3 regions of the Paraburkholderia sp. BL6669N2 genome follow, and region 2 is predicted to be linked to each of the others. Evidence: predicted binding sites of a transcription regulator. Region 2 holds the regulator's gene; each other region holds the start of a gene.

Region 1 (8,118 bases), 2.4 Mb from region 2:
TTCGCCTCGCCTGGGACGCGACGTGAGCGGGTGTAGGTGGTCTCGGAGGGATCCGAGCCTACGGGCGGCGGGGATTCAAACTGCGCGCGCTGCGGATTGCGGCCCGCAGCGCGGTCGTGTGCGTCGAACGATTCGAATGGATCGAACGACTCGTCGTCTTCATCACGCGGGCCGTCCGCGTGGCGTCCGGAATCGGACAACGGCCGGCCCTTGCGTATCACGTGATGGTTACTCTTCTTCGTCCGCGACTTCAGCGGCTGCGCCGGTCACGGCTTCAGCCATGGCATTCACGCCCAGCGATTCGCGGATACGATTTTCGATTTCACGAGCGATATCCGGATTTTCGCGCAGGAATTCACGCGCGTTGTCCTTGCCCTGACCGATACGTTCGCCGCTGTAGCTGTACCACGCGCCGGCCTTGTCGACGATCTTGGCTTGCACGCCCAGGTCGATGATTTCGCCCTGACGTGAAATGCCTTCGCCGTACAGAATGTCGAAAATCGCTTCGCGGAACGGCGGCGCTACCTTGTTTTTCACCACCTTCACGCGCGTTTCGTTGCCGATCACTTCGTCGTTCTTCTTGATCGAACCGATACGGCGAATGTCCAGACGCACCGACGCGTAGAACTTCAGCGCGTTACCACCCGTGGTGGTTTCCGGATTGCCGAACATCACGCCGATCTTCATGCGGATCTGGTTGATGAAGATCACGAGGCAGTTCGTGCGCTTGATCGTGCCGGTGAGCTTGCGCAACGCCTGCGACATGAGACGCGCTTGCAGACCCGGCAGCGAGTCGCCCATTTCGCCTTCGATTTCAGCCTTCGGCACGAGCGCCGCGACCGAGTCGATCACGATCATGTCGATCGAACCCGAGCGTACCAGCGCGTCGGCGATTTCGAGCGCCTGTTCGCCGGTGTCCGGCTGCGAAACCAGCAGTTCGTTCACGTTCACGCCGAGCTTGCCCGCGTACTGGATATCCAGCGCGTGTTCCGCGTCGATAAACGCTGCCGTGCCGCCGAGTTTCTGCATTTCGGCGACGACCTGCAAAGTCAGGGTGGTTTTACCGGACGATTCCGGGCCATAAATTTCGACCACACGGCCACGCGGCAAACCGCCGACGCCCAACGCGATGTCGAGGCCGAGCGATCCGGTTGAGACCACCTGGATATCTTCGACCGCCTCACCTGCGCCGAGCCGCATGACCGACCCTTTGCCGAACTGCTTTTCGATCTGTGCGAGTGCGGCAGCGAGTGCCTTGCTCTTTTCAGCCGTCAGTCCAGCCGAGCCTTTCTTGCTTTCTTCCATGAATCGTCCTTTGCTATGATGAACGGCGTCTGAGGCGGATGTGCAGCCCACTTTGAAAGGACAGCACACGAAACTCAGACACTGTATAAAAAAACAGTAGTTTTGGCAAGCACGATTCTCATGCGAACGCGCATTTTTACCGTCGCGCTGCCCAACTACCCACAATAATTTTCGGAGACCGCTGTGCGCCGGGGGGACACCCCGCGGTGCCGGCAAGGCCAGGCTGGCGCACCATGCGAATTCTGATTGCCGAAGACGACAGCATACTCGCGGACGGTCTGGTTCGATCACTCCGCCAATCGGCCTATGCCGTCGATCACGTAAAGAGCGGCGTCGAGGCCGATACCGCGCTGTCGATGCAATCTTTCGACCTGCTGATTCTCGATCTGGGCCTGCCGCGCATGTCCGGCCTCGAGGTGTTGCGGCGCTTGCGCGCGCGCAATTCCACCCTGCCGGTGCTGATTCTGACCGCCGCGGACAGCGTCGACGAGCGCGTCAAGGGCCTCGACTTCGGCGCCGACGACTACATGGCCAAGCCCTTCGCGCTGAACGAACTCGAGGCACGCGTGCGCGCCCTGACGCGGCGCGGCGCCGGCGGCGGCCCGACGGTCGTGCGGCACGGCTCGCTGTCGTTCGACCAGGTCGGCCGGATCGCCTATATCAACGAGCAGGTGATCGACCTGTCGGCGCGCGAACTGGGTTTGCTCGAAGTGCTGCTGCAGCGGATCGGCCGGCTGGTTTCGAAGGAACAACTCGTCGATCATCTATGCGAATGGGGCGAAGAAGTCAGCAATAACGCGATCGAGGTCTACGTGCACCGCCTGCGCAAGAAAATCGAGCCGAGCGGCGTGCGCATCATCACCGTGCGCGGTCTGGGCTACTGTCTTGAGAAAGCCGCGTCAGCGCCGAGCGCAAGCACGAACGCGAACGCTACGACCACGCCCGCGCCCGCCGAGCCCGAACCGCCCGCCGCGCCGCCGTCCGGCGCGATGCCGGCGAGCCATCACTACAAATAGAGACCGCCCATGTCCGCACGCGCAGACCGCGCCACGGCGCACGCGGCGGACCTAGACGAGGCGCGCGACGAGCGCTACGCCAACCCGTTCGCCCCGCCCGACGAAACCGAAGCCGCCGCCGAGGCGCGCCCGCGCTCGCTGTTCGGCGAGATTCTCGACTGGATGCTGGCGCCGCTGCTGCTGCTTTGGCCGATGAGTCTCGCGGTCACCTATCTGGTCGCGAAGTCGATCGCGAACGGCCCGTTCGACCGCGCGCTGGAAACGGACGCCTACGTGCTGGCCCGCCAGATTCATCCGGTGAACGGCGTGGCGGAACTGACGCTGCCCGACTCCACGCGCGACTTTCTGCGCGCGGACAATGTGGACAGTGTGTTCTATCAGGTGCTCGGCACGCGCGGCGAACTGGTGGGCGGCGAGCGCGACATGCCGCTGCCGCACGAGGAAGACCGCCCGCAGCCCGGTCTCGTCGAATTTCGTGACGATGTGCTGCGCGGCAACGATATCCGCGTCGCCTACACAACCGTGGAGTTTCCGCAGACGCCCGGCGCGCAACCCGTGCTGGTGCAGGTCGCTGAAACGCTCGACAAACGCAGCCAGCTCGCCAACGACATCATCAAAGGCGTGATCCTGCCGCAGTTCGTGATTCTGCCGCTCGCGATCCTGCTGGTCTGGTTCGGGCTCTCGCGCGGGCTCGCGCCGCTGCACGCGCTGCAGGCGCATATCCGCGCGCGCCGCCCGGACGACCTGTCGCCGCTCGAGGCGCGTCGCGCGCCGCCGGAAATCGAGCCGCTCGTGACCTCGTTCAACGATCTGCTGACGCGTCTCGAACAGAACATGGAGCTGCAAAAGCGCTTTATCGCCGACGCCGCGCATCAGATGAAGACCCCGCTTGCCGGCTTGCGCACGCAGGCCGAGCTGGCGCTGCGTCAGGACGCCTCCGCGGAGGTGCATCGCTCGCTCGAGCAGATCGCCACCAGCTCGGAGCATGCCGCGCGGCTCGTCACGCAACTGCTGGCGCTGGCGCGCGCGGAGAACCGCATGTCGGGTCAGATTTTCACACCGGTCGAAGTGACGGAGGTCGCGCGCAGCGCAGTGCGCGACTGGGTTCAGGCCGCGCTCGCCAAGCAGATGGATCTGGGCTACGAAGCGCCTGAAGAACCGGTCGAAGTGAACGGCAATCCGGTCATGTTGCGCGAAATGCTTTCGAATCTGATCGACAACGCGATCCGCTATACGCCGCCGGGCGGCCGCATCACCGTCAGAGTGCGGCACGACGCGGCGGCGCGGCTCGTGCATCTGGAAGTCGAGGATACCGGCCTCGGCATTCCGGTCGCCGAGCGTTCGCGTGTGATCGAGCGCTTCTACCGGATTCTCGGCCGCGAAGGCGACGGCAGCGGCCTCGGACTCGCGATCGTCCGCGAGATCGCGACCATGCACGGCGGCGAGCTGACGATCGACGACAACGTCTATCAAACTTCGCCGCGGCTTGCCGGCACGCTCGTACGTGTCAGTTTGCATGTGCACGAACGGGCCGGGACTTACCCTAACGCGACCTGAATGCGTCGATTCCCCGACTCAATATTGAGATACGTTGAGTGTAAATTGGCCCGGTTTGACGCCAGATAGGCGCGTGTTGGATGAAAACCCACAACACAGACCAGGCCTGCAAATTCACCCCGCCACGTCAGTACGCCGTAAGTTTCCACTCCAATAATCGGTTTCACGGGAACGCCGTTACCGGCGAACCGCGTGCATATCAATATTGGAGACGACATATGGCTACCGTTGGCGGGCAAATCTCGCACGTGCCGATGACGCGCGAAGAGAAGCGGGTGATCTTCGCATCGTCGCTGGGTACGGTTTTCGAGTGGTACGACTTCTATCTGGCCGGCTCGCTGGCGGCCTTCATCAGCAAGAGCTTCTTCTCCGGCGTCAATCCGACAGCCGCCTTCATCTTCACGCTGCTTAGCTTCGCGGCCGGCTTCGCGGTCCGGCCGTTCGGCGCGATCGTGTTCGGGCGGCTCGGCGATATGGTCGGGCGCAAGTACACGTTCCTCGTGACGATCGTGATCATGGGCTTGTCGACGTTCCTAGTCGGCTTCCTGCCGGGCTACGCGACGATCGGCTTTGCATCGCCCGTGATCTTCATCGCGATGCGGATGCTGCAAGGCCTCGCGCTCGGCGGCGAGTATGGCGGCGCCGCCACCTACGTGGCCGAACATGCGCCGCCGGGACGCCGCGGCTTCTACACGGCATGGATCCAGACCACCGCCACGCTCGGCCTGTTCCTGTCGCTGCTGGTGATTCTCGGCGTACGTACGGCAATGGGTGAGGATGCGTTCGGCGCCTGGGGCTGGCGCATTCCGTTCATCGTCTCGATCCTTCTGCTGGCCGTGTCGGTGTGGATTCGTCTGCAACTGCACGAATCGCCGGTGTTCGAGCGCATCAAGTCCGAAGGCAAGATCTCCAAGGCGCCGCTGACCGAAGCCTTCGGCCAGTGGAAGAACCTGAAGATCGTGATTCTCGCGCTGATCGGCCTCACCGCCGGCCAGGCCGTGGTTTGGTACACGGGCCAGTTCTACACGCTGTTCTTCCTGACGCAGACGCTGAAAGTGGATGGCAGCAGCGCCAACATCATGATCGCGATCGCGCTCCTGATCGGCACGCCGTTCTTCCTGTTCTTCGGCTCGCTGTCGGATCGTATCGGCCGCAAGCCGATCATCATGGCCGGCCTGCTGATCGCCGCGTGCACGTACTTCCCGCTGTTCAAGGCGCTCGCGCATTACACCAACCCGGCACTGGAAGCGGCGACCGCGAAGGCGCCGATCGTCGTGATCGCGAATCCGGACGAGTGCTCGTTCCAGTTCAACCCGGTCGGCACCGCGAAGTTCACGAGTTCCTGCGACATCGCCAAGAGCGCGCTCTCGAAGGCCGGTTTGAACTACGAGAACGTCGCCGCGCCGGCGGGCACGCTGGCGGAGATCAAGGTCGGCGATACGGTGGTCAACACGTATGACGGCAAGGCCGCGGACGCCAAGGATCAAGGCAAGGTGTTCGACAAGACTCTCGCGACGACGCTGAAGACCGCCGGTTATGCGCCGAAGGCCGATCCCACGCAGATCAACTGGCCCATGACCGTGGTGATTCTGACGATCATGATGATCTACGTGACGATGGTCTACGGCCCGATCGCGGCGATGCTGGTGGAGATGTTCCCGACGCGCATCCGCTATACGTCGATGTCGCTGCCGTATCACATCGGCAATGGCTGGTTCGGTGGCTTCCTGCCGGCCACCGCCTTTGCGATCGTCGCGGCGAAGGGCAATATCTTTTCGGGGTTGTGGTATCCGATTGTGATCGCGCTCATCACCTTCGTGATCGGCATGCTGTTTGTCCGGGAAACCAAGGACTCGGATATCTACGCGAAGGATTGACGCGTCTGATGGACGTAACGGCTTCTTGAAAAAGTTGTGCACCGGGGGTTGACAGCCTCCGGTGCCGTCCGCATAATCTCGCTTCTTTCGGCGAATTAGCTCAGTTGGTTAGAGCGACGGAATCATAATCCGCAGGTCCGGGGTTCGAGTCCCTGATTCGCCACCAGTTGCAAGAAAAAGCCGCTGATCCGCAAGGTTCAGCGGCTTTTTTGTTTTGGCTTTCCGAACTGCAACTACAGCAACTTCAAGGAGGTTTCTTGATGACGTTCCGCACCGCCGCGCTTGCCGCGGCTACCGCTTCCATCGCTTTGCTCAGCGGCACGGCCGCCTTCGCCGCTCAGGCTCAGACACCGCCCGACAGTCAGTGGCGCACAAGCGCGACCACGCTATCCACACTGCTGCAGGACGGCTACAAGATCGTCGCTGTCATGAATGGCGGCCATGGCAGCGCTGGGTCAACCGACACGATTTTCGTCCAGCGCGATCAGAGCGCATTCAAATGTATCGACCCGCAGCAGGCCGACGCAAAAACGAGAACGTCCGTCGCGCCGCCGGCATGTTTCGAACTGGTGCCGCCGTCGGGAGCGTCGGGGACGCCCGAGTCGAAGTAACCGGCACGGCAGGCCGAAGCGTGCCGTCGACCGCGCGCACGGTGCCGACCTTCGGACTGTGAAGCTACGGCTTGAAAGAAGCCGGCGCCGGCGCAATCGACACCTCGCTCAACCAGCCGCGTGCCGCCTGTTACCGATCCACCAACCGGCTGAGATTCCCCCGCACCCGCTGCAACAACGCGATCAACTGCTTCGCCTCTTCATCGGTGAAGCCGTTGAGCGCTTCGAGCGCGACTTCGTCGCCGACCTTGCGCGCCTTGCCGAGCGTGCGCTCGGCCTTCGGCGTCATGTTCACCTGGCGCTCGCGGCGGTCCTGCGGATTGGCCGTCCGCTCGATCCAGCCACCCTCTTCCATCCGATCCAGCAGACGACCCGCCGAGATCGGCGCGACCTCGAGCAGGTCCGCAAGCCGCGCCTGATTGGTGTCGCCGTAGTGCGCGAGATAGGCCAGCACGCGGCACTGCGCGCGCGTCAAGTCGACCGACGACTTCGCGAGATCGTCGAAACGCTTGCCTGTCAGGCGACCGACGTCGGAAATCAGAAAGCCGAAGCGCTCTTCGAGTTGGGTTTTCATGAGCGGATTATACGAAAGGCCTTCGTTTATTAGCGTTGAAACGGGCGTATTCAGGCTCCGCATAATTCCCGATGGCAGACTCGTGCGCAGTCGATATACTAAGCATGCTTACTATATCGACGACCCCGCTCATTCATGTCCTCCGACACCCCGGCGGCCCGCGCCGCCGCGCCGCTCAACCGCCCGATGATCACCGTCTCGATCATGCTGGCGACGTTGATCCAGACGCTCGACAGCACGATCGCCAACGTGGCGCTGCCGCATATGCAGGGCACGCTGTCCGCGTCGCAGGATGAAATCACGTGGGTGCTGACCTCGTACATCGTCGCCGCGGCGATCGCCACGCCGCTCACCGGCTGGCTGTCCGACCGGCTGAGCGTCAAGCGTCTGCTGATCTTCGCGATCGGCGGCTTCACGGTGTCGTCGGCGCTGTGCGGGTTGTCGGAGACGCTCACGCAGATCGTCGCGTCGCGTTTGCTGCAAGGGATTTTCGGCGCGTCGCTGGTGCCCCTGTCGCAATCCATCCTGCTCGATATCAACCCGCGCGAGAAGCAGGGGCAAGCCATGGCCGTGTGGGGCATGGGCGTGATGGTCGGACCGATTCTCGGGCCGACGCTCGGCGGCTGGCTCACCGACAGCTACAACTGGCGCTGGGTGTTTTTCATCAACGTGCCGATCGGCGCGTTCGCGCTGTTCGGTGTGGCGACCTTCCTGCCCGCGCGCGAACCGAAACACGACGCGAAGTTCGACGCGTTCGGCTTCGCCACGCTGGGTCTCGCCATCGGCGCATTGCAGGCCATGCTCGATCGCGGCGAGCAACTCGACTGGTTCGGCTCGAACGAAATCGTCGTCGAGGCCTTGCTCGCGGCCATCAGCTTTGCGTTTTTCCTCGTGCACACGGCCACGGTCGGCAAGAAATCGTTTTTCAAATACGAGTTACTGAAGGACCCGAACTTCGCCACGGGGACGTTTTTCATCTTCGTGATTGGCGCGGTGATGTACGCGACGCGCGCGTTGCTGCCGCCCATGCTGCAGAACCTGATGAACTATCCGGTCGCGACGACCGGCCTCGTCACTGCGCCGAGCGGCGCGGGCACAATGGTCGCCATGCTGTTCGCCGGGCGCCTGCTGAAGCGGATCGACGCACGGCTTCTGCTGCTCGCCGGCTTTCTGATCTC
Region 2 (8,118 bases):
CGTTGACTGGCTCACCGAGCGAGGCGTCACCGCACAAGGGCATTTTGCATTCGGCCATCCGATCGATGAGATCGCCACCCTCGCCAATGAACTGCATGTCGACCTGGTCGTGGTCGGCCACCGTTGCCGCACGGGTTTGTCGCGATGGTGGATGGGCGCGGGCAATACGCCGCTGCTCGACCGTGTCTCGTGCAGCATTCTGGTGGCGTGTTCTTCGGCACGGGAGCAGCAGCAAGCGGCGGCTTGATGCGCATGTCGGCCATTGTGGGCGGTCGGCTGGCGGCCGGGTACTCCGGCCTCACTACCCGGTGGCCTCGACGTCATAACGAAGTCGCTGAACGACTCGCCGCGACTCGCCGCGACTCGCCAAATAATTGGCGCGATCACGGGATCCGCGCCAAGACAAAGCCGACGTGCCGCGATCACTCGTTCAGATTGACCGCGGCCAGCTTCCACGTGAATATCCCTTCGCGCCGAAAGATCGCCGAGTAACGCGCGTCGCCGGCGCCATGCTGGTACGTGACGACAAACTCGTTGAGCCCTCGATAGCCCGCGCTGGTCTGCGGCGGTTGCGGGGGCGTGGCGTTGGCATTCCCATTCACCGCGTTGCCGGCAGGAGGCGCTGCCGGTGCCGGTGCGGTCGCGGCGGCGTCGGACGGATTGTTCGCGGCCGGCGGCGCGGGCGGCCGCTCACCCGGATCGCCGCGCGGCGGCATACCGTTCAGCAAGGCCGCGACACCGTCCGGTGTGGCATAGGCATCCACGAGCGGGCCAATCAATGCGACGCCGATCATCGCGCCAATGGCGGCCAACGGATTGCCGTTGCTGTGCGCGCCAAGCCGGCGTGTCAGCAGGCCGGCGACCTGTTGCTTCAGGCTCTCACGCAACGCGGGGAAGTCGACGTACTGATTGACCGTTTGCGCGTCGCGCGCATCGGCCGCGCGTTTGAGATTGTTCAGCGCGATGTACGGCGACGCGTAAGCAAACCCCAGTGCGGCGATCACCACGATCACGATTAGCGTGACGATCAGCGGCTTTGTGGCGCCGCCTCTGCTGCCGCGTCGGGTATGTTTCGGAACTGCCATCGAGTGGGACTCTCCATCAGGTGTGATCTAACGTGGACCACGGCCACGCGAAAACGATCCCACGCAATGCAATCTCTCGCCGCCCGCTCAAGACAGGGTCATCACGACTCGAACACCGCGCCGTGGACGTTGGCTTCGTCGGCGATGCAGCGGTCGATCATGCGGCATACCGCGTCCATCGTGCCGACCATGATGAGACGCGACGGCCCGTGATAGACCCGCACCGGCGCGCGACGCGCCGGTTCGGCCGTATTCAGGCCGGAATTCAAAGACACGCGGGCAAACGCCGGCAACGACGAAGGCAAGCTCGACGCCGCCTCGGGCGAGTCGAACAGCGACGGTGTGCTGCGCGTGGCCGCCTCGATCAATGAGCAGGGCACCAGCTTGCGAAGGTGACGCAGACGACCGAACTGGCGAAAGGGCAGCAGGCGGGCAAGACGTTCCATGAGACTCTCCAGACGATGCAACGTTGATGCGGCGTTGATGCAGTGTCGATGCGACATTGACGCGGCTTTTTATTCTGTCGAACGTGCAAAAGGGTTAGAACGGGGTTAGAACTCGCCGGGGCGGATCAGCCCCACGGCGATACCCTCCAGCGCGAACTCCGCACTGCCGGTTTCCACGAAGATGTTTTCGTAATCGGGGTTCTCGGCGATCAGTTCGAGCCCGTTTGGCCGGCGCTTCAGGCGCTTGACCGTGACGTCGTCGCCCAGCCGGGCAATGATGATCTGGCCGTCTTTCGCTTCGCTGCGCTTTTGCACCGCCAGCAGATCGCCGTCGAAGATGCCCGCGTCGCGCATGGACAGCCCGCGCACCTTCAGCAGGTAATCGGGCTTGCTCGAGAACAGCGCCGGGTCGCACGCGTAGTGCTGCGAGATATGTTCCTGCGCGAGGATCGGGCTGCCGGCGGCAACGCGCCCGATCAGCGGCAGCGACAGTTGCATGATGCTGGCGTGCGGCAGCGTGAACTGGTGCGGCGAGTCTTCCGGACCGGCCAGCAGGCGAATGCCGCGCGACGCGCCGGCCGCGAGTTCGATCACGCCCTTGCGGGCGAGTGCGCGCAGATGTTCTTCTGCCGAATTGGCCGAGCTGAAACCCAGCTCGGCGGCGATCTCCGCGCGGGTGGGCGGAAAGCCGGTGCGTTCGATAGCCCTGCGGATCAGATCGAAAACCTGCTGCTGTCGTGCGGTGAGTTTGGTCATGGCGCCACTGTATGTATGAACAGGTGACTGTATTTTTATACAGTATTCGGCGCAATTCAAGCTTTACTTTAAGTTCGGGGCGAAGGGTGGCGTTCCAGCGTCGTCAAGCGATGTTTCAACACCCGTTTTCGCGCCGCAACGCCTTATCCAGCTGTCATTACCACTTTTGAGTATTAAAGAATGAAGAAACATTATTTTTAATGATGAAAGCCCTTCGATAGACTGGGCCTCCCGTTGACGTTCATGTGCACGTGACCGCGACGCAAGAAATGACACCACACGCTGTTTCAGCGGACAACGCGGAGAAAGTTGACATGAATCACCAAGGTACGGGGCTGGCAGGCAGGACGAAGAAACTGATCGCGGCGCTCGCATTGGGCGCGGCGGGCGCGCTCGGTGTGATGGCGCAGGCGCACGCCGCCGATACGACGCTGCTGAACGTCTCCTACGACCCGACGCGTGAGCTGTATCAGGACGTCAACCAGGCGTTCGGCAAGGAGTGGAAGGCGAAGACGGGCGAGACGATCACCTTCAAGCAGTCGCACGGCGGCTCGGGCGCCCAGGCGCGCTCGGTGCTCGACGGTCTGCAGGCCGACGTGGTGACGCTGGCGCTCGCCTACGACATCGACGCACTGGCGAACAAGGGTTTGCTGGACAAGGGCTGGCAGAAGCGCTTGCCGGATAACGCCTCGCCGTACACGTCGACGATCGTGTTTCTGGTGCGCAAGGGCAACCCGAAGCACATCAAGGACTGGGACGATCTGATCAAGCCGGGTGTGTCGATCGTGACGCCGAACCCGAAGACGTCGGGCGGCGCGCGCTGGAACTACCTCGCGGCGTGGGCGTACGCCGAGCATCAACCGGGCGGCAATGATCAGAAGGCGAAAGAATTCGTCGGCAAGCTGTACAAGAATGCCGGCGTGCTGGATTCGGGCGCGCGCGGCGCGACCACCAGCTTCGTGCAACGCGGTATTGGCGACGTGCTGATCGCATGGGAAAACGAAGCCTTCCTGTCGCTCAAGGAATTCGGTCCGGAGAAGTTCGAGATCGTGGTGCCGTCGGTCAGCATTCTGGCGGAGCCGCCGGTCGCGGTGGTGGACAAGGTCGTCGACAAGCATGGCACGCGCAAGGTCGCGGAGGCTTACCTGAACTTCCTGTATAGCGAGCAAGGCCAGGAGATCGCGGCGAAAAACTTCTACCGTCCGCGTTCGAACAAGGTGCCGGCCGAGCTGACCGCCAAGTTTCCGAAGCTGAAGCTGTACACGGTGGACAATTCGTTCGGCGGCTGGACCAACGCGCAGAAGACGCACTTTGCCGACGGCGGCGTGTTCGATTCGATCTATCAGCCGCAGTAACAGGCCCGCTGCCGGCAGGCAAAGGCATAGGCAAAGGCATAGACATAGGCAGCACGACGCGGCGACGCGTCACTCCCGAGCGCGCCCCATGGGGCGCGCTTTTGGCCGCCAGGGCCCGGCGGCCGGCAATACGAGCATCAACCTGAACGAGTAACGAGCATGACGACGTTGACCTTCCGAAAACCGAGCGCGTTGCCCGGCTTTGGCCTGACACTCGGCATCACGGTGGCTTATCTGAGCCTCGTGGTGCTGATTCCGCTTGCGGCGACCTTTCTTAAGACCGCCACGCTCGACTGGAGCCAGTTCGTGCGCGCGGTGAGCTCGCCGCGCGTGCTCGCGTCGTATCGGCTCACCTTCTTTTCCGCGCTCGGCGGCGCGCTGATCAATGCGGTGTTCGGCTTTCTGGTGGCGTGGGTGCTGGTGCGCTACACGTTTCCGTTCAAGCGCATTGTCGATGCCGTGGTCGATCTGCCGTTCGCGCTGCCCACCTCGGTCGCGGGTATTTCGCTCGCCGCCGTGTACGCGGGCAACGGCTGGATTGGGCAGTTCCTCGAACCGCTCGGCCTGAAGATCGCGTTCACGCCGGCGGGCGTGCTGGTCGCGCTGACCTTCATCGGTTTGCCGTTCGTGGTGCGCACGGTGCAGCCGGTGCTCGAAGAGTTCGAACGCGAACAGGAAGAAGCGGCGGCGTGCCTCGGCGCATCGCGCTGGCTGACGTTTCGCCGCGTGGTGTTGCCGGCGGTGTTTCCGGCTCTGCTGACGGGCTTCGCGCTGGCATTCGCGCGCGCCCTCGGCGAATACGGCTCGGTGATTTTCATCGCCGGCAACGTGCCGATGAAATCGGAAATCACGTCGCTCCTCATTATCACCAAGCTCGAGCAATACGATTATGCGGGTGCGACTGCGATCGCGGTCGTGATGCTGGTCGTGTCGTTCCTGATGCTGCTCTTTATCAATACCTTGCAGTGGTATCTGCAGCGCCGCACGAGTCGTGGGGGCGCGGGCCCGGCGCCTGCTGCCGCGAGTGTCGCGGCGATCGGTGTCGGCGGAGGTGCGCAATGAGCCGCGATTCCGTGAAGAATGCAGGTACTGCCGCAACCGTGGCCGTGGCGCCGCGCGCGCCGCTGAACGTCGCACGCCGGCCCGATCCGGTCACCGAACCGCCTGTCGTGCGCTGGATTCTGACTGCCGTCGCGCTGCTGTTTCTCGCGCTGTTTCTCGTCGTGCCGCTCGCCGCCGTGTTCTATCAGGCGTTGAACAAGGGGCTCGGCTTCTATCTGGAATCGCTCGCCGATCCGGACGCGCTCTCGGCGATCAAGCTCACGGTGATCACCGCCGCGATCGCGGTGCCGCTGAACCTCGTGTTCGGCCTCGTGGCTTCGTGGTGTATCGCCAAGTTCGAGTTCCGCGGCAAGGCGCTGCTGACCACGCTGATCGATCTGCCGTTCTCGGTGTCGCCGGTGATCTCGGGCTTGATCTATGTGTTGATGTTCGGCGCGCAGGGCTGGTTCGGCCCGTGGCTGCAGGACCACAACGTGCAGATCATTTTCGCGGTGCCGGGCATCGTGATGGCAACGATCTTCGTCACGTTCCCGTTCGTCGCGCGCGAACTGATTCCGTTGATGCAGGCGCAAGGCAACGACGAAGAAGAAGCCGCGCACGTGCTCGGCGCGTCGGGCTGGCAGATCTTCCGCCGCGTCACGCTGCCCAACGTCAAATGGGGCCTGCTGTACGGCGTGATTCTGTGTAACGCGCGGGCGATGGGCGAGTTCGGCGCGGTGTCGGTGGTGTCGGGCCATATTCGCGGCCAGACCGACACGATGCCGCTGCACGTCGAAATCCTCTACAACGAATACAACTTCTCGGCGGCGTTCGCCGTGGCGTCGGTGCTGGCTCTGCTCGCACTCGTGACGCTCGGCCTGAAGCTGCTCGCCGAGCGCCATATGTCGGCGGAACTGTCGGCCGCGCGCGATGTGCCCGCATACGCAGGTCCCGTTACGCCTGCGGCCAATGCAACAAGCGCAACACCCGCAACACCCGCAACAAGCACGTCACACACAACGCAAGCAACGCATGCACCGCAGCAACACCCGCTCAAGCAAGGAGAGCTGTAATGGGTATCACCGTTCGTAACCTGCAGAAGCGCTTCGGCGATTTCGTCGCGCTCGATAATGTCTCGCTCGACTTTCCGCCGGGCGAACTGGTTGCGCTGCTCGGGCCGTCGGGTTGTGGCAAGACGACCTTGCTGCGCGTGATTGCGGGACTCGAATACGCCGACGGCGGCCAGGTCGTGCTGCAAGGCCAGGACGTGGCGACGGTCGGCGCGCGCGAGCGGGAAGTGGGCTTCGTGTTCCAGCATTACGCGCTGTTCCGCCATATGACGGTGTTCGAGAACGTGGCCTTCGGCTTGCGCGTGAAGCCGCGCAAGGAGCGTCCCTCGGAAGCGGTGATCCGCGAGAAGGTGCATGAACTGCTCAAGCTCGTGCAGCTCGACTGGCTCGCGCAACGCTATCCGTCGGAACTGTCGGGTGGCCAGCGACAACGTATCGCGCTCGCGCGCGCGTTGGCCGTCGAACCGAAAGTGCTGCTGCTCGACGAACCGTTCGGCGCACTGGATGCGAAGGTGCGCAAGGAACTGCGCAGCTGGCTGCGTCGTCTGCACGACGATCTGCATATTTCGACGATCTTCGTCACGCACGATCAGGAAGAAGCACTCGAAGTGGCCGACCGTATCGTCGTGCTGAATCGCGGGCATGTGGAGCAGGTGGGCAGTCCGCAGGACGTGTACGACCATCCGCAAACCTCGTTCGTCTACGAGTTTCTCGGCGCGGCGAACCGTCTGCATGGCAACGTCGATGCAAGCGGTTTCGTGGTGGACGGCGCGGCGCTGCCGGTTTCCATCAAGGCCGATTTCAGCGGCCCCGCGTTTGCCTATGTGCGTCCGCACGATCTGCAGTTGTACCCGCAGGCGTCGGGGCATCGCGAAGGCATCGTCGTCGACGTGCGGCGCGTGGTGACACTGGGTGGCTCGGTGCGGGTCGAACTCGCGGGCCGCGAGGGCAACCTGCTCGAGGCCGAACTCGATCGCGAAGCGTGGCGGGATCTGCAGCTCTCGATCGGCGACGGCGTGACCGCGGTGCCGCGCGCCTTGCGTGTGTTTCCAGCGCAGTGAGCGCAGCGCAGTCAGGCGCGCAGCGACAGCAACACGACCCGGCGTTTCAAACGAACTCAAATAACTCAACTCTGGCCGAACCGGAGACATCAAGATGAATTTCCAGCAATTGCGCTTTGTGCGCGAAGCCGTGCGTCAGAACATGAATCTGACCGAGGTGGCGAACGTGCTGTACACGTCGCAGTCGGGCGTATCGAAACAGATCAAGGATCTGGAGGACGAACTCGGCGTCGACATTTTCATTCGACGCGGCAAGCGCCTCACGGGCCTCACCGAGCCGGGCAAGGCCGTACATCAACTGATCGAGCGGATGCTGCTCGACGCCGAGAATCTGCGCCGCGTCGCGCGCCAGTACGCCGACCAGGACAGCGGGCACCTGGTCGTGGCGACCACCCACACGCAGGCGCGCTACGCGTTGCCCAAGGTGATCCGTCAATTCACCGAGGTGTTCCCGAAAGTGCATCTGGCGCTGCGTCAGGGCAGCCCGCAACAGATCGCGCAGATGATCATCAACGGCGAAGCGGACATCGGCATCTCCACCGAAGCGCTCGACCGTTTCCCGGATATCGTCACGTTCCCGTGCTATTCATGGCATCACGTCGTGGTCGTGCCGAAGGATCATCCGCTGGTGGGCCGTCCGAATCTGACGCTCGACGAAATCGCCGAATTCCCGATCGTCACTTACGATCAGGACTTCACGGGCCGCTCGCATATCGACCAGGCGTTCGCGAAGGCGGGCGCGTTGCCCGACGTCGTCCTGACCGCGATCGACGCCGACGTGATCAAGACCTACGTCGAGCTCGGCATGGGCATCGGCGTGGTCGCGGCGATGGCCTACGATCCGAAGCGCGATACGGAACTGGTCGCGCTCGACACACAGCATCTGTTCGAAGCGAGCACGACGCGGGTCGGTTTGCGCAAGGGCGCGTTCCTGCGCGCGTACGCGTACCGGTTGATCGAGATGTTCGCGCCGCAATTGAACGAAGCGGATATCGCCGCGCAGTTGCGCGAGGCGGTTTGATAGATGCGCCGGATCGTCGCGGTCCGGCGCAACGCCGAACGCTGCCGCACCATCGCGGCGGCCGGTTAGTGCGAACTTCATGCGGGCTGCGGCTGGCCCCGGTGCAGACGCCGCGCAAACGTGTGGCGCCAAAGCGCCGGCCTCATGCAACCCCGAAACGAACGGACATCCGTTTTTTCACGCATGGCGGCGCGCGGCGCATCGCTTACAATCGCCGCCATGAATACTTCGACTTCTTCTTCCGCTATACCTTCAAACGAAGGCACCACGCCACTGCTGCCGC
Region 3 (8,118 bases), on a different contig from region 2:
GCATCTTCGGCGTGGCACTCGGCTTCGGCTCGCAGAAACTGGTGCAGGATTTCATCACCGGCATTTTCCTGTTGATGGAAAACGCGATGCAGGTCGGCGACTGGGTCACGCTCGCGGGCGTGTCCGGCACCGTCGAATATCTGTCGATCCGCACCGTGCGGCTGCGCGGCGGCGACGGTTCGCTCTACACCGTGCCCTTCAGTTCGGTGTCGACGGTGAACAACACGAATCGCGGCATCGGCAATGCGGCGGTGAAGGTCAACATCGTATTCGGCCAGGATGTCGATCTCGCCATCGACACCTTGAAGGAAATCGGCGCCGCCTTGCGCGAGGACGACAAGTTCAGGGACGGCATTCTGTCGGACTTCAGCTTCTGGGGTGTCGATGCGCTCGACGGCTCCGCCATCACGCTGGCCGGCCAGATTCAGTGCCGCGACAGCGCGCGCTGGGGCGTGCAGCGCGAATTCAACCGGCGCATCCTCTTCCAGTTCCAGGAACGCGGCATCGAGATCGCGAACCCGCAGCGCAATCTGTTGACGTGGGACCCGGACAGCGCGCCGGCCAGGATCGAAGCGGATGAGGTGCACAAAGGCGCACCCAGATCATCTGACGCAACGCAGGACGAACCGCCCGCCGCCGCGCCATCCGCCGACGACGCCGCTGACGACGCCGGCAAAGCCGACGCGCCGGTGGAAGATCAGTTGCCCGTCGATCCTAAGCCGGCTGGCGGCCCAGGAACGCCAGCAAATCCCGGTTCAACCTCTCCGCATGAGTGAAGTAAAAGCCGTGGCCGGCGCCTTCGTAGACATGCAGTGAAGCGCCGGGTATCAGCGCCGCCGTGGGCCGGCCGGTCAGTTCGAGCGGCGCCGACGCATCGCGGTCGCCATGCAGCACGAGCGACGGCACCTCGATGCGCGCCAGTTCCGTGCGAAAATCGGTGATGGTCTGCACGCGGGCCAGTTCGAGCATCGCTTGATGCGAGGTTTGCAGCATCATGCGGATCGTCCAGTCCATCGGCGCGCGCGACACGCCGGGCCCGAAATACGGCGCCGCGTTCGCCTCGATCCAGTCGGGAAAGGAGCGGCTCAGCGCGCGGCGGCCCTGCTCGAATAACGCGGCGTCGATGCCGTTCGGGTTGTCGTCGGTCTTCAGTAGATACGGCGTGGCCGCGGGCGCGACGAAAGCGATCCGGGCGACGCGCGCCGAACCGTAGCGCGTCAGATAGCGCACCGCTTCACCGCTCGCAATCGAATGCGCGACCAGCGTGACGCCGCTCAGATCGAGCGCGCTCAACACGCTTTCCAGATCGGCGGCGAGCGTGTCGAAGTCGTAGCCGCGGCCGGGGTCGCTCGAACGGCCATGCCCGCGCCGATCGTACGCAATGCAGCGGCAATCGAGGCGCGACAGCGGTTCCATCTGGTACGCCCACATGTCGGAGTTCAGCGTCCAGCCCGAGAGGAAGACGAGCGCGGCGTGCCCTGTCCCCAGTCGCGGTAGAACAGGCGCGTATTGTCGGCGGTGCGGATGGTGTTCGGTTCGTCGGCGAGATAGGGTGCGGTCGCGTTCATGGAGTCTCCTTTGTCGACCAGAGTCGGCGCTTTAGCGCTTACTCTGGTCCCGTGCAAGATCGTTGCGGCCTCAAGTGGGAACCGTGATGCCGTGCCGCCACTGTGCCGCGCGGCGGGAGGCAGGTCGATTACCCGAGAGGTAAAGAGGCGCGCTAGTGAAGCGCCGGTTGCCGCGCTATCTATTGCACGTCCCACCAACGCGGCAGCAAGCGCCGCACTTCCGGCCGCCGATAGCGGTCGTCGATCAGATGCACCACACCCTGGTCCTGCTCCGTGCGGATCACGCGCCCAGCCGCCTGCACCACTTTCTGCAAGCCAGGGTACAGATACATGTAGTCGTAGCCGTTGCCGAATCTCGTCTCCATTGTTCGACGCATCTGTTCGTTGATCTCGTTCATCTGCGGCAAACCGAGCGTGGCGATGAAGGCGCCGATCAATTGCCGGCCGACCAGGTCGATGCCTTCCGAAAACGCGCCGCCGAGCACTGCGAAGCCCACGCCCTGGTTCATGGTGCGAAAGCGCGCGAGAAACGCGTCGCGCGCCGTTTCGTCCATGCCGGGTTCCTGCGCCCAGACCGGCAAGTCCGGATGCCGCTCGCGCATCAGCGCAACCACGCGTTGCAGATACTCGAAGCTGCTCAGAAAGCCCAGATAGTTGCCCGGCTGCGCGGCGTATTGCCTGGCGATCAGATCGACGATCGGCATGAGAGAGCGCTCGCGGTCGCGCCAACGCGTCGATACGTTGCCGGCCACGCGCACCTGCAACTGTTCCGCGCGAAAGGGCCCTTCCACGTCGAGCCATTGGGTCTGTTCGGGCAAGCCCAGCGTGTCGCGATAGAAATGATGCGGGTTGAGCGTGCCCGAGAACATCACCGTGGTGCGCGCGGCCGCGTAGCGAGGCACCAGAAACGGTGCGGGAATCACGTTGCGCACGCACAGCGTGGCATTCGTTTTGTCGCGCGGCGCGTAACGGTCTGTGGCGAGCGTGATATCGAAGATGGAATGCTCGCCGAGCTGCTCAGCCAGCGCGACGAAATGCATCGCGTCGAAGAAAAAGCGCAGCGACGCTTCGTCGATGGAAAGCGGCGCTTCCGCCAGTTGATCGGTGACGGCGCCGATCAGATTCTGCGCGGCCGAGAGCAGTTTGCCGGGGACGTCGGCATAGACCTGATAGGTCTCCGTCTGCGCACGCTTGACGGCGCTCCACTCGCGTTGCAGCCGCTCGAGCGGCTTGCGCAAGGTGGCCGGCGCCGTCTTGCGCGCGAGCCGGAACGCCGCCTGATCGAGCGAAGCGCTGTACATGCGCCGCGCGCGGTCGAGCAGATTGTGCGCCTCGTCCACCAGCACGCCGACGCGCCACTGATTGATCTGCGTGAGCGCGTACAGCATCGCACTGCTGTCGTAGTAGTAGTTGTAATCGCCGACCACCACGTCGGCCCAGCGCGCCAGTTCCTGCGCCAGATAGTACGGACAGACCTGGTTGGCGAGCGCCGCGTCGCGCACCGCCGCGCGGTCGAGGCGCGCACCGGCCAGCGCCGCGCTTCGGGCCGCGTCGAGCCGGTCGTAGAAGCCGCGCGCGAGCGGACAGGATTCGCCGTTGCAGGCTTTGTCGGGATGCTCGCAGGCTTTGTCGCGCGCGACCAGTTCGAGGGTTCTCAACGGCAGACGCGTGGCGCCTTGATGGAGGGTTTCGATCGCGTCCAATGCCAGCGCGCGGCCCGGCGTCTTGGCGGTCAGAAAGAATATCCGCTCGATCTGGTCCGAAGCGCACGCCTTGAGCAAGGGGAAAATCGTCGCGAGCGTTTTGCCGATGCCGGTCGGCGCCTGCGCCATCAAAGGCTTGCCGTCACGCGCCGCGCGATACACCGACACCGCCAGCTCGCGCTGCCCACTGCGAAACTGCCCGTGCGGAAACTGCAGCGCGCCGAGCGCCGCGTTGCGCGCGGCCCGATGCGCTTCTTCCTGCACCGCCCAATCGAGAAACCGCTCGCATTGTTCGACGAAGAAAATCTCCAGGTCGAGCGCCGTATGCGTTTGCGTCAGCAGCACCTCTTTCTGCGTGCCGATATCGAAGTACACCAACGCTACGGTCAGCTCCGTGAGCTCCCGCGTCCGGCACAGCAGATGACCGTAGACGAGCGCCTGCGCCCAGTGCAGCGTGCGGTGATTGGCCGGCATGCGTTCGAGATCGCCGCGATGGGTTTTGACCTCTTCCACGCGGTTCGCGACGGGATCGTAGCCGTCGGCGCGCCCGCGCACGGTCAGATTGCGGTGCGTGCCGGTCAGCGTGATTTCGGTTTCGTAGCCGCTCGCGCGCCGGCCGGCGACGGTCACGTGGCCCGCCATGCCTTCGAGCGAGGTCGGCGCCGGCGTGAAGCGCAGATCCAGATCGCCACGCCGCGCCGTGAACTCGCACATCGCCCGCACGGCGACCACGTAGGTCATGCGCGGGCCTCGCTGGTGGGGCTGATGATGGCTTGTGTGGAGGCCTCGATAGTGGCTTTTGTGGCGGCCTCAGAGAAAGCCTTGGCGGTAGCGTTGGCGGCAATTTCAGCCGCGCCACCTTCGGCAACGACCTCTTCATCGGCCCAGCGCACGTCGAGCACGCGCACCGGCATGCCGTGCTGCGCGCAGTATGCGAGCCAGCGAATCTGGTTGTCCTGCAAGCGGTCGCCCGGGCCCTTCACTTCGATCAACTCATAGCGACGTTCGGCCGGCCAGAAGCGGATCAGGTCCGGCAAACCGGACCGATTGCCGCGCACGTCGCGCAGCAAGCGTTCGAACCACAGCTTCAGATGCGCGGCCGGCAGACAGTCGAGCGCCAATGCAACGAGTTCCGGCGTAAGCAGCCCCCAGAACACGAACGGCGATTGCAGCCCCGCCTTGCCATGCAGATGCCGCACAATCGTCTCGCGGTAGGCACCGCTATCGAGTTGTTCGAGACACGCGGCGAACAGCTCTGCGCGGCGCGCATGAAAATCCGGCGCGTGCAGATCGGCCGGACCGCGCTGGAACGGATGAAAAAACGCGCCGGGCAACGCCGCGAAAACCGGCTCCCAGCACAACAACCCAAACAGCGAATTGATCAGCGCGTTCTCGACGTAGTGCACCGGCGCGGTCTCGCATGTCAAGTGATCGCGGGTGACGTATTCGACCGGCATCGGCGCCTCGGGTCGCGGCAGCACGAGCGTGCTGCGCTCGACCGGGCGAGCGGCAGACACGCGCGCGACCGGTTCGCCGCGCTTGCGCTGCAAACGCGGCAGCATGCGCGCGACGCGTTGCGCCTCTTCTTCGCTCTCCGGCGCGGCGGCGGCTTGCGAGGCCAGCGCGAAAGCATCGTCGAAACGCTCGCTGCGTTCGAGCACGCGCATGCGCCGATGACGCGCGCCGGGCCACGCGCAACGCTCATAAACGGCCAGCGCGGCCGCCCAGTTCTGCCGACGCTCGCACAGGTAGCCGATGCGGAACAACAGTTTCGCGCGCCGCGTTTCAAGCCAGGGGTTGGCCGTTTCAATGGCGGCGACAGTCGCGACGATCTCTTCGACTGCGAGCGCTTCCGTTTCGCCACTAGGTAGCCATTCGAGTGCTTCACGGCATGCGTGCAACGAGAGATAGACGTCGACATCCGCGCGCTGCTGGAACGCGCGCGACGACGGCGCGAACGCCACTTTCTCGTACTGGAACACGCCGAGGTCGGCGAGCACGAACTCCGACCACTCCTGCTGCAAATTGCCGAAGAACATCAACCGCAAGCGTTCGCAAAGCGGCGCGATCGCCACGTGAAAAACGCGGTCCCCCGTTCGGCTATGCCATGCCGAAAGCGGACGCGCCGTGGCGTCTTGCTCGTCGCTTTCGCTTGCGTAAAACGGGCGCAGTGTTTCCAGCAGATCCGGCTTGCGCAGGCTCCTTGCGCCCGGAATCATCGCGATGGCGTCTGAGAAAATCTCCATCAACTCGGCACGCGTGGTGAGTGCGAACAATTCGTCGAGCGTGAGTCCCGGTTCGGTGTCGACCCAGCCGAGCGCCGCAATTGGCGCCGCTGCCTGCAACGGGCAGCCGATCTCGTCGTAAGACAGGCGGCTCGCGCGGAACAGCGTGCCTTTGCGCATGAGCATGCGAACCAGTAGCGCGCGCGATGACTGCGGCAACGCGGCGAACTCGCGCAGAAACGCTTGCTCGTGCGCGTCGAACAGATCGTCGTAACGCTGCGCGAGCCACGCCAGGGCGCGCTCGAAGTTCAGCAGATAGTAGAGGGCGTAGGGAGAGACGGGTGTCGCCACGGCACTTTCATGAAACCTGTATGTTTATACAGTGATGATAGCAAACTCCGTGGCCGGCCCGGCCACACGGCCTTGAGGCGACATCCTAGCGGGGCTTGAACGTACCGCCATGCGAATCCGTCCGCGCGCCGCTTTACCCTCGCGTGCTCCGCAACGGCGACGAAGTATCGGAGATGCCGGAGTTCCATGTCAGCAGAGTGGCAGGCTTATCGAACGGGATGCCGCATTGTGTCATTCGATCGTGCCGCCGCTACTGCATTTTCATTGCGCCGCCAGCCACACCACCGTCAACGAACGCACGCCTTGCGCGCCGCGAATCAGCACGCCTTCGATATCCGCCGTCGCCGAAGGTCCGGTGACGAGCGCCGCATAGCGGGCATCGCGGAAATCATCGCGCCGGTACACGTCCTGCAAGCCGTCGATCAGTTGCGCCGGGTCGAGCAGCACGACCAGATGCTGCACGATGTAGCCCAGCGCGTTGACCACATACTCGCGCTCGCTGAACCACACCGAGCCGGTCTCAGCGACGCCGAAGCGCGCCCGCACGACGCCCACGTCGATATCCTGTAGCGAAGCGGGTTCCGTGTCGGCGGTGAGCGGGCGCGTGCCCGACACTTCCGCGGTCGCCGAAGCCACCGACGCCTCAGCGCCGAAGCGCTCGCGAATCAATCCGCTCACCTCGGCAGCAGACGTGGCTTCGACGCAGGTGCCGCCCATTGCCTGCAAGGCCGCCGTGAAGCGCGCGCGCAGATCGCCGCCCGCTGCGTCGAAGAGCGGCACTTCAGGCCGTGGCCGCGCCGGTGGCTGTGCCTGCCGCACCTTGTCCAGAAAAGCCTCACGCGTTGCCATTGCCGCCTCCACGATTCTTCTTGTACCAGGCGTGGAAGGTCAGCTTTGGCGCCTCCGGCAACTCGCGTTGCTTGCCCCAGATATTCAGCGGGTTATACAGCACGAAATTCGGCAGTCGTCGCAGCGCGCTGCCCATCGACGACACCGTCGCGCGATACAAGGTCGGGCTCGCCAGCAAACGCCCCGCCATTTTCAGCACTTCGTGCTTCACGAACGGCACTTCATGGCGCTCCGCAATCACCGTCCGCCACTTATAGATCTGCTCGTGAATATTGATCTTCACCGGACACACATTGGTGCAGCTGCCATTGAGCGTCGACGCGAACGGCAACGCGCTATAGCGCTTCAGATCGAAAGTCGGATTGATGATCGCGCCGATCGGCCCCGAGTAGGTGCCGCCGTACGACAGCCCGCCGCTGCGCCGGTACACGGGACAGGTATTCATACATGCGCCGCAGCGAATGCATTTGAGCGAATACCAGAAGTCCTCCATGGCGAGCCGCTCCGAGCGGCCGTGATCGACGAGGATGAAATGCATCTCCGTGCCCGGACGCGGCGCGCGAAAATGCGAGGTGTACTGCGTGATCGGCGAGCCGAGCGCGCTGCGCGACAACATGCGGATGAACACGCCGAGGTCGGATACTTTTGGAATCAGCTTCTCGATTCCAATCGACGCAATATGCAACGGCGGCACATTCGCCGACAGATCCGCATTGCCTTCGTTCGTACACACCACCACCGTGCCGGTCTCCGCCACCGCGAAATTGCAGCCGGTCATGCCGGCGGTCTTCTCGCGCACGAAGTACGGCCGCGTGTTCATGCGCTGGCTTTCCGCCAAGTAGTGAATGTCGCTGTTCTTCGGATCGGTGCCGATGGTGCGGCCGAACAGTTCGGCGACATCGGCGCGCAGTTTGTGCACGGCCGGCACCACCATATGGCTCGGGTCCTGATGATCGAGTTGCTGGATGCGTTCGCCCAGATCCGTTTCCATCACCGTGATGCCGCGCGGTTCGAGGTACTCGCGCATCTTGCATTCGTCGGTGAGCATCGACTTGCTTTTGACGAGCGTGGTCATGCCGCGCTCCGACATGATCTGGTGCACGAGCGCGTTGTGCTCCTCGGCGGTGGCGGCCCAATGGACGGTCACGCCGTTGGCCTCGGCGGCCGCCGCGAACTGTTCGAGATACTGCGAGAGGTTCGACAGCGTGTGTTCTTTAATACCCGACGCGAGCTCGCGCATCGTCTCCCATTCGGCAATGCCGTGCGCCTGCACGTCGCGCTTCTCGCGCAAATCCCATAGACGTTTGTCGTGAAACGCAACATGCTCTGTCTTGCCGATGAAAGCGGCCGCCGCTTTCGCGTGATCGATCCGGTTGCTCATGCGCGTGCTCCGTTGAGGACCTGCGCGATATGGATGAAGCG

Evidence for each region. The regulator LexA, encoded in region 2, represses DNA repair genes until DNA is damaged. The targets are predictions, from matches to a motif close to ACTGTATNNNNATACAGT.
Region 1: the regulator LexA is predicted to act here: its motif matches at 1,386-1,403, upstream of recA (recombinase RecA).
Region 3: the regulator LexA is predicted to act here: its motif matches at 5,863-5,880, upstream of B0G80_RS31595 (VRR-NUC domain-containing protein).

Annotation. Positions count from the first base shown of each region.
Region 1 is NZ_QUNA01000001.1:2,828,353-2,836,470, forward strand. It holds gene recX (recombination regulator RecX) at 1-221, opposite strand, end outside; gene recA (recombinase RecA) at 229-1,305, opposite strand; gene B0G80_RS12790 (response regulator transcription factor) at 1,539-2,321, shown strand; gene B0G80_RS12795 (sensor histidine kinase) at 2,331-3,878, shown strand; gene B0G80_RS12800 (MFS transporter) at 4,097-5,755, shown strand; tRNA gene B0G80_RS12805 (tRNA-Met) at 5,845-5,921, shown strand; gene B0G80_RS12810 (hypothetical protein) at 6,016-6,366, shown strand; gene B0G80_RS12815 (MarR family winged helix-turn-helix transcriptional regulator) at 6,497-6,940, opposite strand; partial or broken gene B0G80_RS12820 (DHA2 family efflux MFS transporter permease subunit) at 7,076-8,118, shown strand, end outside.
Region 2 is NZ_QUNA01000001.1:467,051-475,168, forward strand. It holds gene B0G80_RS02095 (universal stress protein) at 1-247, shown strand, start outside; gene B0G80_RS02100 (DUF2939 domain-containing protein) at 423-1,085, opposite strand; gene B0G80_RS02105 (hypothetical protein) at 1,187-1,531, opposite strand; gene lexA (transcriptional repressor LexA) at 1,637-2,287, opposite strand; gene B0G80_RS02115 (sulfate ABC transporter substrate-binding protein) at 2,602-3,642, shown strand; gene cysT (sulfate ABC transporter permease subunit CysT) at 3,802-4,704, shown strand; gene cysW (sulfate ABC transporter permease subunit CysW) at 4,701-5,756, shown strand; gene B0G80_RS02130 (sulfate/molybdate ABC transporter ATP-binding protein) at 5,756-6,814, shown strand; gene B0G80_RS02135 (CysB family HTH-type transcriptional regulator) at 6,909-7,835, shown strand; gene B0G80_RS02140 (asparaginase) at 8,055-8,118, shown strand, end outside.
Region 3 is NZ_QUNA01000002.1:2,029,247-2,037,364, forward strand. It holds gene B0G80_RS31580 (mechanosensitive ion channel family protein) at 1-776, shown strand, start outside; gene B0G80_RS31585 (alpha/beta fold hydrolase) at 715-1,416, opposite strand; gene B0G80_RS47350 (hypothetical protein) at 1,440-1,568, opposite strand; gene B0G80_RS31590 (ATP-dependent DNA helicase) at 1,748-4,012, opposite strand; gene B0G80_RS31595 (VRR-NUC domain-containing protein) at 4,009-5,847, opposite strand; gene B0G80_RS31600 (LUD domain-containing protein) at 6,109-6,696, opposite strand; gene B0G80_RS31605 (lactate utilization protein B) at 6,683-8,077, opposite strand; gene B0G80_RS31610 ((Fe-S)-binding protein) at 8,074-8,118, opposite strand, start outside.